Kitasatospora fiedleri: one gene and its partner. Each later gene encodes a partner of the first gene's protein in a complex. Links are inferred from orthologs where the notes say so. Each region holds a gene or a part of one and is shown in the gene's direction. Other genes may lie near its edges.

Evidence for each region.
Region 2: the proteins of secA (region 1) and secY are in contact, whole or in part, in a crystal structure (PDB 3DIN), measured with the Thermotoga maritima proteins. The link is inferred for Kitasatospora fiedleri from one-to-one orthologs. Residues at the interface, in WP_004082002.1 of Thermotoga maritima: Glu261, Ala262, Arg263, Lys300, Ala301, Arg302, Thr303, Ile304, Ile305, Leu323, Tyr324, Asp325, Pro326, Val329, Ser330, Tyr333, Ile336, Lys340, Phe345, Val349, Glu363, Phe364, Tyr374, Ser375, Gly376, Gly377, Glu393, Ile395, Thr482, Ser483; in WP_004081795.1 of Thermotoga maritima: Glu108, Gly109, Glu110, Glu111, Ala236, Glu237, Arg238, Arg239, Ile240, Thr241, Ile242, Gln243, Tyr244, Ala245, Arg246, Arg247, Val248, Thr249, Gly250, Arg251, Arg252, Val253, Tyr254, Gly256, Ala257, Ser258, Thr259, Tyr260, Leu261, Pro262.

What each region holds. Positions count from the first base shown.
Region 1 is NZ_OX419519.1:2,904,269-2,910,581, reverse strand. Bases 1,654-5,000 are described here. They hold secA (preprotein translocase subunit SecA), read left to right. Parts: upstream 1,654-2,019; coding sequence 2,020-4,800; downstream 4,801-5,000. Other genes in these bases: QMQ26_RS13405 (Rv3235 family protein), read right to left, coding at 4,872-5,000; QMQ26_RS13415 (winged helix-turn-helix domain-containing protein), read right to left, coding at 1,654-1,800. In the rest of the region: QMQ26_RS13420 (response regulator), read left to right, coding at 1-455; more of QMQ26_RS13415, read right to left, coding at 589-1,653; more of QMQ26_RS13405, read right to left, coding at 5,001-5,462; QMQ26_RS13400 (DUF6912 family protein), read left to right, coding at 5,797-6,306. UniProt on the Escherichia coli protein: Required for protein export, interacts with the SecYEG preprotein conducting channel.
Region 2 is NZ_OX419519.1:3,182,118-3,187,872, reverse strand. What follows is about bases 1,404-4,192. They hold secY (preprotein translocase subunit SecY), read left to right. Parts: upstream 1,404-2,038; coding sequence 2,039-3,346; downstream 3,347-4,192. Other genes in these bases: map (type I methionyl aminopeptidase), read left to right, coding at 4,121-4,192; QMQ26_RS14605 (adenylate kinase), read left to right, coding at 3,346-4,005; rplO (50S ribosomal protein L15), read left to right, coding at 1,404-1,778. Outside these bases: rplF (50S ribosomal protein L6), read left to right, coding at 1-83; rplR (50S ribosomal protein L18), read left to right, coding at 87-470; rpsE (30S ribosomal protein S5), read left to right, coding at 519-1,139; rpmD (50S ribosomal protein L30), read left to right, coding at 1,139-1,321; more of rplO, read left to right, coding at 1,323-1,403; more of map, read left to right, coding at 4,193-4,957; large conductance mechanosensitive channel protein MscL, read left to right, coding at 5,082-5,516; infA (translation initiation factor IF-1), read left to right, coding at 5,709-5,755. UniProt on the Escherichia coli protein: The central subunit of the protein translocation channel SecYEG. Consists of two halves formed by TMs 1-5 and 6-10.

The sequences.
Region 1 (6,313 bases):
TCAAGGACGTGGTGCCCAGCGCCAAGATCATCATGCTGACGATCAGCGACGAGGAGGCCGACCTCTACGAGGCGATCAAGGCGGGGGCCACCGGCTACCTGCTGAAGGAGATCTCCACCGACGAGGTGGCCACCGCGATCCGCGCGGTGGCCGACGGGCAGTCGCAGATCAGCCCGTCGATGGCGGCCAAGCTGCTGACCGAGTTCAAGTCGATGATCCAGCGCCGCTCGGACGACCGGGAGCTGCTGCCTGCGCCCCGGCTCACCGACCGGGAGCTGGAGGTGCTCAAGCTGGTGGCCACCGGGATGAACAACCGGGAGATCGCCAAGGAGCTGTTCATCAGCGAGAACACCGTCAAGAACCACGTGCGCAACATCCTGGAGAAGCTCCAACTGCACTCCAGGATGGAGGCGGTGGTGTACGCGATGCGTGAGAAGATCCTCGAAATAGGCTGAGCGCGAGCCGGGAACGGCCGCCGGACCCGACCGGGCCCGGCGGCCGTCGCCGTTCGGCCCCCGCAGCCCTTCGGCCCGGCGTCCGTTCGGCCGGGCGGCGGCTCGGCCCGGCTTGGCCCGGCCCGGCAACGGCTCAGCCCAGCAGCCGCTCCAGCTCCGGCCGCAGCGACTCGTCCGCCAGCCGCTCCACCCGGACGTCCGAGCAGCCCACCCAGTCGGCGGCCTCGCGCAGCGCCTCGGCCAGCGCGGGGACGAACTTCGGCGCGTCCAGCGAGACCTGACGGGCCACCAGGACGCTGCCCTCGCGGGCCGGGTCGACCCGGCCGACCAGCCGGCCGGCGGCCAGTAGCGGCATCGCGAAGTAGCCGTGCACCCGCTTGTGCTTGGGGGTGTACGCCTCCAGGCGGTGGCTCATGCCGAAGATCCGCTCGGTGCGCGGGCGGTCCCAGACCAGCGAGTCGAACGGGGAGAGCAGGGTGGTGCGGTGGCGCCCGCGCGGCTCCGCGGCCAGCGCCGTCGGGTCGGCCCAGGCGGGGGCGCCCCAGCCCTCCACCTCGACCGGGACCAGGCCCGACTCCGGGAGCGCGGCGGCCAGTTGGGCGCCCTTGAGGCGGTGGTAGTCCATCAGGTCGGCCCGGGTGGCCACGCCCAGCGCGGCCCCGGCCTGCGCCACCAGCCGCACCAGGCACTCGGCGTCGGTCGGGTCCTGCTCGAACAGCTCGGCCGGGACGGCCCGTTCGGCCAGGTCGTAGACCCGCTTCCAGCCGCGCCGCTCGGTGACCACCACGTCACCGAAGGCCAGCGCCCGCTCCACGGCGATCTTGGTGTCGGACCAGTCCCACCACTCCGAGGTCCGCTTGGCGCCGCCGAGCGCGGTCGAGGTCAGCGGGCCCTCGGCGCGCAGCTGGTCGATCACCCGGGCGTACGCCTCCGGCGAGACCCGGTGGCCCCAGACCCGGCCCTTGTCCCGGTAGGCGCGGCGGCGGAACGCGAACAGCGGCCACTCCTCGATCGGCAGCACGCAGGCCGCGTGCGACCAGTACTCGAAGGCGGTGCCCCGACCCCAGTACGCCTGCTCGACCGGGCGGCGGCCGACCGCGCCGAGCCGGGCGTACGGCACCAGCTCGTGCGAGCGGGCCAGCACCGAGATGGTGTCCAGCTGGACGGCGCCGAGCTGCCGCAGCACGCCCTGCGGGCCGGAGCGGCGGTCGGGGGAGCCGAGCAGGCCCTGGGCGCGCAGCGCGAGCCGGCGGGCGTGGTCGGCGGTGATCCGGACGGCGGGCGCGGGCGTCGCGGCGGCCGCGGCGGAGGTTTCGGAGAACGTCTCGGCAAAGGTCTCGGCCATGGGGCGAGGCTAGGCGCGGGCACTGACAACCGGCCGTCGGCGAACCGCTTTGACCGTTTGGACCCGGCATCGGACGATGTGCTCCCAGGGGTGACACAGGAATACCGTGCTGACGGACCTCCCGGCCGCTCGGACTCCTCGCATACGATGGCCCGTACGGTGGGGTGGACTCCCCACCGGCAGTCATCCAGAGCCGAATGAGGCAAGGAGCCCGCTCACGTGTCCGTCTTCGACAAGATCCTGCGCGCAGGCGAGGGCAAGATCCTCCGCAAACTGCAGCGGATTGCCGCCCAGGTCAACTCGATCGAAGAGGACTTCGTCAACCTCACCGACGAAGAGCTGCGCGCGCTGACCGACGAGTACAAGACCCGCCTGGCCGACGGCGAGAGCCTCGACGACATCCTCCCCGAGGCGTTCGCGACCGTCCGCGAGGCCGCCAAGCGCGTCCTGGGGCAGCGCCACTACGACGTGCAGATCATGGGCGGCGCCGCCCTGCACTACGGGCACGTCGCGGAGATGCGCACCGGCGAGGGCAAGACCCTGGTCGGCACCCTGCCCGCGTACCTGAACGCGCTGACCGGCAAGGGCGTGCACCTGATCACCGTCAACGACTACCTCGCCGAGCGCGACTCGGAGTGGATGGGTCGGGTGCACCGCTTCCTGGGCCTGGAGGTCGGCGTGATCCTGGCGAACATGTCGCCGGCCGAGCGCAAGCGCCAGTACGGGATGGACATCACGTACGGCACCAACAACGAGTTCGGCTTCGACTACCTGCGCGACAACATGGCGTGGTCGCAGGACGAACTGGTGCAGCGCGGCCACAACTTCGCGATCGTCGACGAGGTCGACTCGATCCTGATCGACGAGGCCCGCACCCCGCTGATCATCTCGGGCCCGGCGGACCAGGCCACCAAGTGGTACAACGACTTCGCCAAGCTGGTGCAGCGCCTCAAGATCGACCGCGACTACGAGGTCGACGAGAAGAAGCGCACCGTCGGCATCCTGGAGGAGGGCGTCTCCCGGGTCGAGGACTACCTGGGCATCGACAACCTCTACGAGTCGGTGAACACCCCGCTGGTCGGCTTCCTGAACAACGCCATCAAGGCCAAGGAGCTCTACAAGGTCGACAAGGACTACGTCGTCATCAACGGCGAGGTGATGATCGTCGACGAGCACACCGGCCGCATCCTGGCCGGCCGCCGCTACAACGAGGGCATGCACCAGGCGATCGAGGCCAAGGAAGGCGTCGAGGTCCAGAACGAGAACCAGACGCTGGCCACCATCACCCTGCAGAACTTCTTCCGCCTGTACGACAAGCTGTCCGGCATGACCGGTACCGGCACCACCGAGGCGGCCGAGTTCCACCAGATCTACAAGCTCGGCGTGGTCCCGATCCCGACCAACAAGAACCCCAAGCGGATCGACCAGCCCGACCTGATCTACAAGTCCGAGCCGGCCAAGTTCGCCGCCGTGGTCGAGGACATCGCCGACCGCCACGAGAAGGGCCAGCCGGTCCTGGTCGGCACCGTCTCGGTCGAGAAGTCCGAGTACCTGTCGCAGGAGCTGCGCAAGCGCGGCATCCCGCACGAGGTGCTGAACGCCAAGCACCACGAGCGCGAGGCGCAGATCGTCGCCCAGGCCGGCCGCAAGGGCGCCGTCACCGTCGCCACCAACATGGCCGGCCGCGGCACCGACATCATGCTCGGCGGCAACCCCGAGCACCTGGCCGCCGCCGAGCTGGCCCAGCGCGGCATCACCCCGGAGGAGACCCCGGAGGAGTACGAGGCCGCGCTGCCGGCCGCGATGGAGAAGGCCAAGGCCGCGGTCAAGGCGGAGCAGGAGGAGGTGCAGGAGATCGGCGGCCTGTACGTCCTGGGCACCGAGCGGCACGAGTCCCGCCGGATCGACAACCAGCTGCGCGGCCGCTCCGGCCGCCAGGGCGACCCGGGCGAGTCCCGGTTCTACCTGTCGCTGGGCGACGACCTGATGCGCCTGTTCAAGGCCGGCATGGTCGAGCGCGTGCTGTCGATGGCGAACGTCCCGGAGGACGTGCCGATCGAGTCGAAGATGGTCACCCGCGCCATCGCCTCCGCGCAGACCCAGGTCGAGCAGCAGAACTTCGAGATCCGCAAGAACGTCCTCAAGTACGACGAGGTCCTCAACCGCCAGCGCGAGGTCATCTACGGCGAGCGTCGCCGCGTCCTGGAGGGCGAGGACCTGCAGGAGCAGGTCGGCCACTTCATGGACGACACCGTCGCCGCGTACGTCAACGCCGCCACCGGCGAGGGCTTCGAGGACGACTGGGACCTCGACAAGCTGTGGACCGCGCTCAAGCAGCTCTACCCGGTCTCGCTCGACCTGGACGAGCTGGAGGAGGAGGCCGCGGACCAGGGCGGTCTCACCCCCGAGTACCTCACCAAGGTCATCCAGGAGGACATCGCCGCCGCGTACGGCCGCCGCGAGGACCAGCTCGGCGAGCAGATCATGCGCGAGCTGGAGCGCCGGGTCGTCCTCTCGGTGCTCGACCGCCGCTGGCGCGAGCACCTCTACGAGATGGACTACCTCCAGGAGGGCATCGCGCTGCGCGCCTACGCCCAGCGCGACCCGCTGGTCGAGTACCAGCGCGAGGGCTTCGACCTGTTCTCCGCGATGATGGAGGGCATCAAGGAGGAGTCCGTCGGCTACCTGTTCAACCTGGAGGTCCAGGTCGAGCAGCAGGTCGAGGAGGTCCCGGTCCCGGACGACGAGCAGGTGCTGCTCGACAAGCTGGAGAAGGACGCCGCCGTCCCGGCCGCCCGCCCGGAGATCCGCGCCAAGGGCCTGGAGGCCCCCGAGCGCAAGAAGCTCCACTACATCGCCCCGTCCGACCAGGTCGGCGGCGGCGTGATCGAGGGCGACTTCGAGGAGGACGGCCCGCTCGACGAGGGCGACGGCCTGACCCGCGCCGAGCGCCGCAAGGCCGCCAAGGCGGCGAAGGGCGGCCGGCGCCGCAAGGCCTGAGCCCGGACCCGCTTGCGTTGAACGGGGCGCCGCTTCCTCCGGGGGGCGGCGCCCCGCCGCGTTCCCGGGCCTCATCCGGTCTCCACGGCGGCGCACTGCCACTGGCCGGTGCGGGTGTGCCGCTCCAGCCGGAAGGCCAGCAGGTGGTGCCGGGGGCCGAGCTCCACCCGCACGCACGCCTCCACCGCGCCCGGGCCCGGCGCGCAGTCGTGCACCCGGCCCAGCCGCGGGCGCTGGGTGCGGCCGCGCGGGCGCAGCGGGCCGGTCCGGACCAGCGCCGCGAGCTGGTGGAAGCCCGGCAGGGTGGTGTGCCGCTGCAACTGGTGCACCGGGCGGGCCCCGCACAGCACCTCCACCAGCCGGTGCGCGAACCGCCCCGCGAGCTCGGCGTGCCCGCTGCTGCCGGGCGCGGCCGTCCGGGGGCGGTACGGCGGGCGGGGCCCGTCGCAGGCCGCGCGCGGGCTGCGGACCGGGCGCGGGCCGTCGCCGGGCGGGTGGGGGTGCGGGTGCGGGTGGGGGTGCGCGGCCGGGGTCGGTGTTGGGGCCGGGATCGGGTGGGGGTGGCGGACCGGTCGGCGGGTGGCGGGGGCGGGGCGGACCAGTGGACGGATCCGGGGGCCGGACGTCCGGGTGAGCTGCTGCTCGGTCATCTGCTCGGTCATCGTGGCCCTCTCGGTGGCGGGAGTGTCAGTGGCAGTGATGCTGCCGGGGCCTTTGCTACCGGGCGGGCGGAGGGCGGGCCAAGGGGTTTCCGGCGGCTGCGGCGATGCCCGGAAATCCACCCGTACGGGTGGCGGCCCGTCGGCCGCAACGGTGGTGCGGCCGGTGCCGGAGCGCGGAGTTGACGGCGGCTCGGGCCGCGGAACGGCCCGTAGGGGGACGTCGGCGGTGACCTGATCGGCGCAGGGGCCGGGCGCCGGAGGGCCATCGCGGGCCGCCCGGCGGGCTGCGTATTCTTGACCCGTCGCACAGTGAGACCGTCAGAAGGGTGCCCCGATGCGCGTGTACGTGCCGACCACGTTGAAGGACCTGGCGGTGGCGCACCCCGAGGGCGTCCTGGAGCAGAGCGTCGCCTACGCCGTGACGCCCGCGCTGCGCGAGTGGTACGTCAGCGACGACCTGGAGGAGCTGGAGTACGCGGCCCTCAACCGGGCGGCGCTCTCCTCGGTCCGGCTGCTGGCCGCCGACCCGGACGCCCCGCGCCGCCGGGTGGTGCTGGCCGTCGAGGTCGCCGACTCGGCGGTGACGCCGTTCCCCGGCGACGAGTACCAGGACCAGGCCTCGCTCGGCCGGGTCGTCCTGGCCGGCCCGATCCGCCTCGCCAAGGCCGCCGCAGTCCACGCCGACGACACCGACCCGGACGTCCTGGCCGACGTGACGGCCGCCGCCGGCGCGGTGACTGCCGCGGACGGCGGCGACCAGGACGCGCAGTTCACCGTCGACGGCGCGGAGGACCACGAACTGCTCTGGTTCGCGATCCAGGAGATCCCCGGCCTGATCGCCTGACCGCCCG
Region 2 (5,755 bases), 280 kb from region 1 along the record:
GCAAGCCCGACCCGTACAAGGCCAAGGGCGTTAAGTACGCGGGCGAGGTCATCCGCCGCAAGGTCGGAAAGAGTGGTAAGTAAGCGATGAGCGTCTCTGTCAAGATCGGCAAGGGCAACGCCTACAAGAACGCCGCCCGCAAGCGCCGCGCCATTCGCGTTCGCAAGCGCGTCGTCGGCACCGAGGTGCGTCCGCGCCTCGTCGTGACGCGTTCGAACCGCCACATGGTCGCCCAGGTCATCGACGACGCCAAGGGTCACACCCTGGCGTCGGCGTCCACCCTCGACGTGTCCATCAAGGGCACCGAGGGCGACAAGACCGAGCTGGCCAAGAAGGTCGGAAGCCTGGTCGCCGAGCGCGCCAAGGCCGCCGGCGTCGAGTCGGTCGTCTTCGACCGCGCGGGCAACCGGTACGCCGGCCGCATCGCCGCCCTGGCGGACGCGGCCCGCGAGTCCGGGCTCGACTTCTAAGCCGCTCGTCGACCCTGTCGACGGACGTAAACGAGAGAGGTAATTCCAATGGCTGGACCCCAGCGCCGCGGTAGCGGCGCCGGCGGCGGCACCGGTGGCGAGCGGCGCGACCGCAAGCGTGACGACCGGGGCGGCGCCCCCGTCGCCGAGAAGACCGCTTACGTCGAGCGCGTCGTCGCGATCAATCGTGTCGCCAAGGTTGTCAAGGGTGGTCGTCGTTTCAGCTTCACCGCGCTGGTCGTGGTGGGCGACGGTGACGGCACCGTGGGTGTCGGTTACGGCAAGGCGAAGGAGGTTCCGGCCGCCATCGCCAAGGGTGTTGAGGAGGCCAAGAAGAACTTCTTCAAGGTCCCCCGTATCCAGGGCACCATCCCGCACCCGATCCAGGGCGAGAAGGCCGCCGGCGTCGTGCTGCTGAAGCCGGCGTCCCCCGGTACCGGCGTCATCGCCGGTGGCCCGGTGCGTGCCGTCCTGGAGTGCGCCGGCGTTCACGACATCCTGTCGAAGTCGCTCGGCTCGGACAACGCGATCAACATCGTGCACGCCACCGTGGCCGCTCTGAAGGGCCTCGTGCGCCCCGAGGAGATCGCCGCCCGCCGTGGCCTGCCCCTGGAGGACGTGGCCCCGGCCGCGCTGCTCCGGGCCCGTGCGGCTGGGGTGAGCGCCTGATGGCTCGCCTGAAGGTCACCCAGACCAAGTCGTACATCGGTAGCAAGCAGAACCACCGTGACACCCTGCGTTCGCTCGGCCTGAAGCGGCTGAACGACACCGTGGTGAAGGAGGACCGCCCGGAGATCCGCGGCATGGTCCACACCGTTCGCCACCTCGTCACGGTCGAGGAGGTGGACTGAAATGGCGGACAACTCGCCGATCAAGCTCCACAACCTGAAGCCCGCCCCGGGTGCCAAGAAGGACAAGATCCGCGTTGGTCGCGGTGAGGGCTCCAAGGGTAAGACTGCAGGTCGTGGCACCAAGGGCACCAAGGCCCGCTACCAGGTTCCGCAGCGCTTCGAGGGTGGCCAGATGCCGCTCCACATGCGCCTGCCGAAGCTGAAGGGCTTCAAGAACCCGGCCCACAAGCAGTTCCAGGTCGTGAACCTGGACCGCCTGGCCGAGCTCTACCCGAACGGTGGCGAGGTCACCGTGGCCGACCTGATCGCGAAGGGCGCCGTTCGCAAGAACGAGCTCGTCAAGGTCCTCGGCCAGGGCGACATCGCGGTGGCGCTGCAGGTGACGGTCGACGCCGTCTCCGGCTCCGCGGCCGAGAAGATCGCCGCGGCCGGCGGTTCGGTCACCGAACTGCTCTGACGCGGTAGATCCGACGCACGGAACACACCGGGCCCCGCGCCCCTCTTGCGAAAGGGGGGCCGGGGCCCGGTGCCGTTCCGGCCGGAGCCGCGGCTCCGTATTTGTGTGTCAAACCCGGGCAAGCCGTACCCCGTGAGTGGGGGAGCGGCCGCACGCGCTTCTTTCCGGGACCCGGGCACTGTTAGAGTCCGTGAAGTTCCCTTTCCCCACATCAGGACCGACCCTTCCGCCGACGACGCGCGGGAGGCGCAGGAGGCACCGTGCTCAGTGCGTTCGCGCGGGCGTTCCAGACGCCCGACCTGCGCAAGAAGCTGCTGTTCACGCTGGGCATCATGGTGCTGTTCCGGCTGGGCGCCCACGTCCCCATGCCCGGAATCAACTTCCAGGCCGTCCACGCGTGCGTCAACGGGCAGAAGGAAGGCCTGTTCGGGCTGGTCAACCTGTTCAGCGGCAACGCGCTGCTGCAGCTGACCATCTTCGCGCTCGGCATCATGCCGTACATCACGGCCAGCATCATCCTGCAGCTCCTCACCGTGGTCATCCCGCGGCTGGAGGCCCTGAAGAAGGAGGGGCAGGCCGGCACCGCGAAGATCACCCAGTACACCCGCTACCTGACGATCGCCCTCGCCGTGCTCCAGGGCACCGGCATCCTGGCGACCGCCTCCAGCGGTGCGCTGTTCTCCGGCTGCGCCGAGGGCAACAACATCGTGCCGGACCAGTCGATCTTCCGGATCGCCACCATGGTCATCATCATGACCGCCGGCACCACCGTGATCATGTGGCTGGGCGAGCTGATCACCGACCGCGGCATCGGCAACGGCATGTCGATCCTGATCTTCACCTCGATCGCGGCGGGCTTCCCCGGCTCGATGTGGGCGATCAAGCAGTCCGGCAAGCTGCTGGACGGCTGGGGCGAGTTCGCCTCGGTCATCGCGGTCGGCATCATCGTGGTCTGCCTGGTCATCTTCGTCGAGCAGGCCCAGCGCCGGATTCCGGTGCAGTACGCGAAGCGGATGGTGGGCCGCCGGTCCTTCGGCGGCACCTCGACCTACATCCCGCTGAAGGTCAACCAGGCCGGCGTGATCCCGGTCATCTTCGCCTCCTCGCTGCTGTACATCCCGGCGCTGGTGGTGCAGCTGACCAACTCCCAGTCGGGCTGGGCGGTCTGGATCCGGAACCACTTCGTCAAGGGCGACCACCCGGTCTACATGGCGACCTACTTCGTGCTGATCGTCTTCTTCGCCTTCTTCTACGTCGCGATCTCCTTCAACCCCGAAGAAGTTGCGGACAACATGAAGAAGTATGGTGGGTTCATCCCGGGCATCCGGGCCGGCCGACCGACGGCCGAGTACCTGAACTACGTGCTCACCCGCATCACGTGGCCGGGTTCCCTCTACCTGGGCCTCATCGCGTTGATCCCGATGGTCGCCCTGGTCGCCTTCGGACAGCAGACCAACTTCCCGTTCGGCGGCACCTCCGTGCTCATCGTCGTCGGTGTCGGACTCGAAACTGTGAAGCAGATCGAGAGCCAACTCCAGCAGCGCAATTACGAAGGGTTCCTCCGCTGATGCGAATCGTCCTCGTCGGACCCCCCGGGGCCGGGAAGGGTACTCAGGCGCACGTCCTGGCCAAGACCCTGTCCATTCCCCACATCTCCACCGGTGACCTGTTCCGCGCCAACATCAGCCAGGGCACCCCCCTGGGTGTCGAGGCGAAGTCCTACATGGACGCCGGGCGCCTGGTGCCCGACGAGGTCACCATCGGGATGGCCAAGGACCGCATGCTCCAGCCGGACGCCGCCAAGGGCTTCCTGCTGGACGGCTTCCCGCGCAACCTGGGCCAGGCGGAGGCGCTCGACGCCTTCCTGGCCGAGCAGGGCATCGCGCTGGACGGCGTGCTGGACCTGGAGGTCTCCGAGGACGAGGTCGTCAAGCGGATCGCCGGTCGCCGGCTGTGCCGCAACGACGGCTCCCACGTGTTCCACGTGGTGTACAACCCGCCGAAGGTCGAGGGCGTCTGCGACGAGTGCGGCGGCGAGCTGTACCAGCGCTCGGACGACACCGAGGAGGCCGTGCGGGTCCGGCTGGAGGAGTACCACTCCAAGACCGAGCCGATCATCGGCTACTACCAGGAGCAGGGCCTGCTGGTCACCATCCCCGCCCTCGGCAAGGTGGACGAGGTGACCGAGCGCGCGGTCGCCGCCCTGGAGCAGAAGAAGAGCGCCTGACGCCGCACGGCGTCGCGCGAGACGGCCGGGTCGCCCCGAAGCGGGCGGCCCGGCCGTCTCGTGCGTCGTACGGTGGAGGGCAGTCCGAATTCAGAACGTGGAAGGCGTGGACCAGATGGTGGAGATCAAGACCCCCGAGCAGATCGCCAAGATGCGGGCGGCCGGGCTGGTCGTCGCCGAGGCGCTGAGGGCCTGCCGCGAGGCGGTCGCCCCGGGGGTGACCACCGGCGAGCTGAACGAGGTCGCCGACGCGGTCATCACCAAGCACGGCGCCACCTCCAACTTCCGCGCCGACCACGGCGGTCTCTGGTTCCCGGGCGTGATCTGCGCCTCGGTGAACGAGGAGGTCGTGCACGGCATCCCCGGCGAGCGGGTGCTGAAGGCCGGCGACCTGATCTCGATCGACTGCGGCGCGATCCTGGACGGCTGGCACGGCGACGCGGCGATCACCGTCGCGGTCGGCGGGACCGCCGCCGAGAACGCGATGCTGTCGAAGGTCACCGAGGGCTCGATGTGGGCCGGCATCGCCCAGATGAAGAAGGGCAACCGGCTGGTCGACGTCTCCCGGGCGATCGAGGGCTTCATCCGCCGCCAGCCGCTGCCGCCCAAGGGCAAGTGGGGCATCACCGAGGGCTACGGCGGCCACGGCATCGGCACCGCGATGCACATGGAGCCGCACGTGCTGAACTACGTCGCGGGCCGCGGCAAGGGCATGAAGCTGGTGCCCGGCACGGTGCTGGCGATCGAGCCGATGGTCTCGCTGGGCACCCCGCACACCGCGGTGCTGGAGGACGACTGGACGGTCGTCACCACCGACGGCACCTGGGCCTCGCACTGGGAGCACTCGGTGGCCGTCACCGAGCAGGGCCCGCTGGTGCTGACCGCCTTCGACGGCGGCCGGGCGGAGCTGGCCAAGCTGGGCGTCACCGCGGCGCCGGACCCGCTGGGCTGAACCGGACCGATCTGAGGCGCTTCTCTCACCGCGGCCGGATCGGGGCCCGGGGGTTTGGTCCTCCGGGCCCCTTGTCCTATTTTCGTCAGCTGACACCCGCAGCAACCCCAGGGGAGAGAAGACAGTGCTCAAGGGCTTCCGCGACTTCATGATGCGCGGCAACGTCATCGACATGGCCGTCGGCGTGGTCATCGGTGCCGCGTTCACCGGCGTGGTGACCGGCTTCGTCAGCGCGTTCCTGACCCCGGTGCTCGGCGTGGTGGTCGGCGCGGCCGGCGACTTCAGCGCCTACAAGTTCCACGTCGCGGGCGTCATCTTCCCGTACGGCCAGTTCCTGAACGTGCTGATCGCGTTCGTGCTGACCGCCGCGGTGCTGTACTTCTGCGTGGTGCTGCCGGTCTCCAAGGCCACCGCCCGGTACCTGCCGAAGAAGCCCTCGGTGCCCAAGCGCCCCTGCCCCGAGTGCCTGACCGAGATCCCGGAGGCGGCCCGCCGCTGCGCGGCGTGCACCGCCGTGGTCGAGCCGGCCGTCCCGGTCCAGGTCGCCGCGAAGCGCTGAACCGGTGCGCGGCGCCGCCGGGCGCTGATTTCGCTCCGGCGCGGTGCTTGGTTTACGATGGTGCGTCGGCTCTCTCGTAGCGTGTTCCCGCACGCCCTCAGCCCAGGGGAATCCCCCGGGCGGAGGTGAAGCCTGGTTCGCACGAGCGTTCCGCATACGGTAGCCGGACCCGAAGGGTGGATCTCGCAGTTCATGGCTAAGAAGCAAGGCGCCATTGAGATCGAGGGCACCGTGATCGA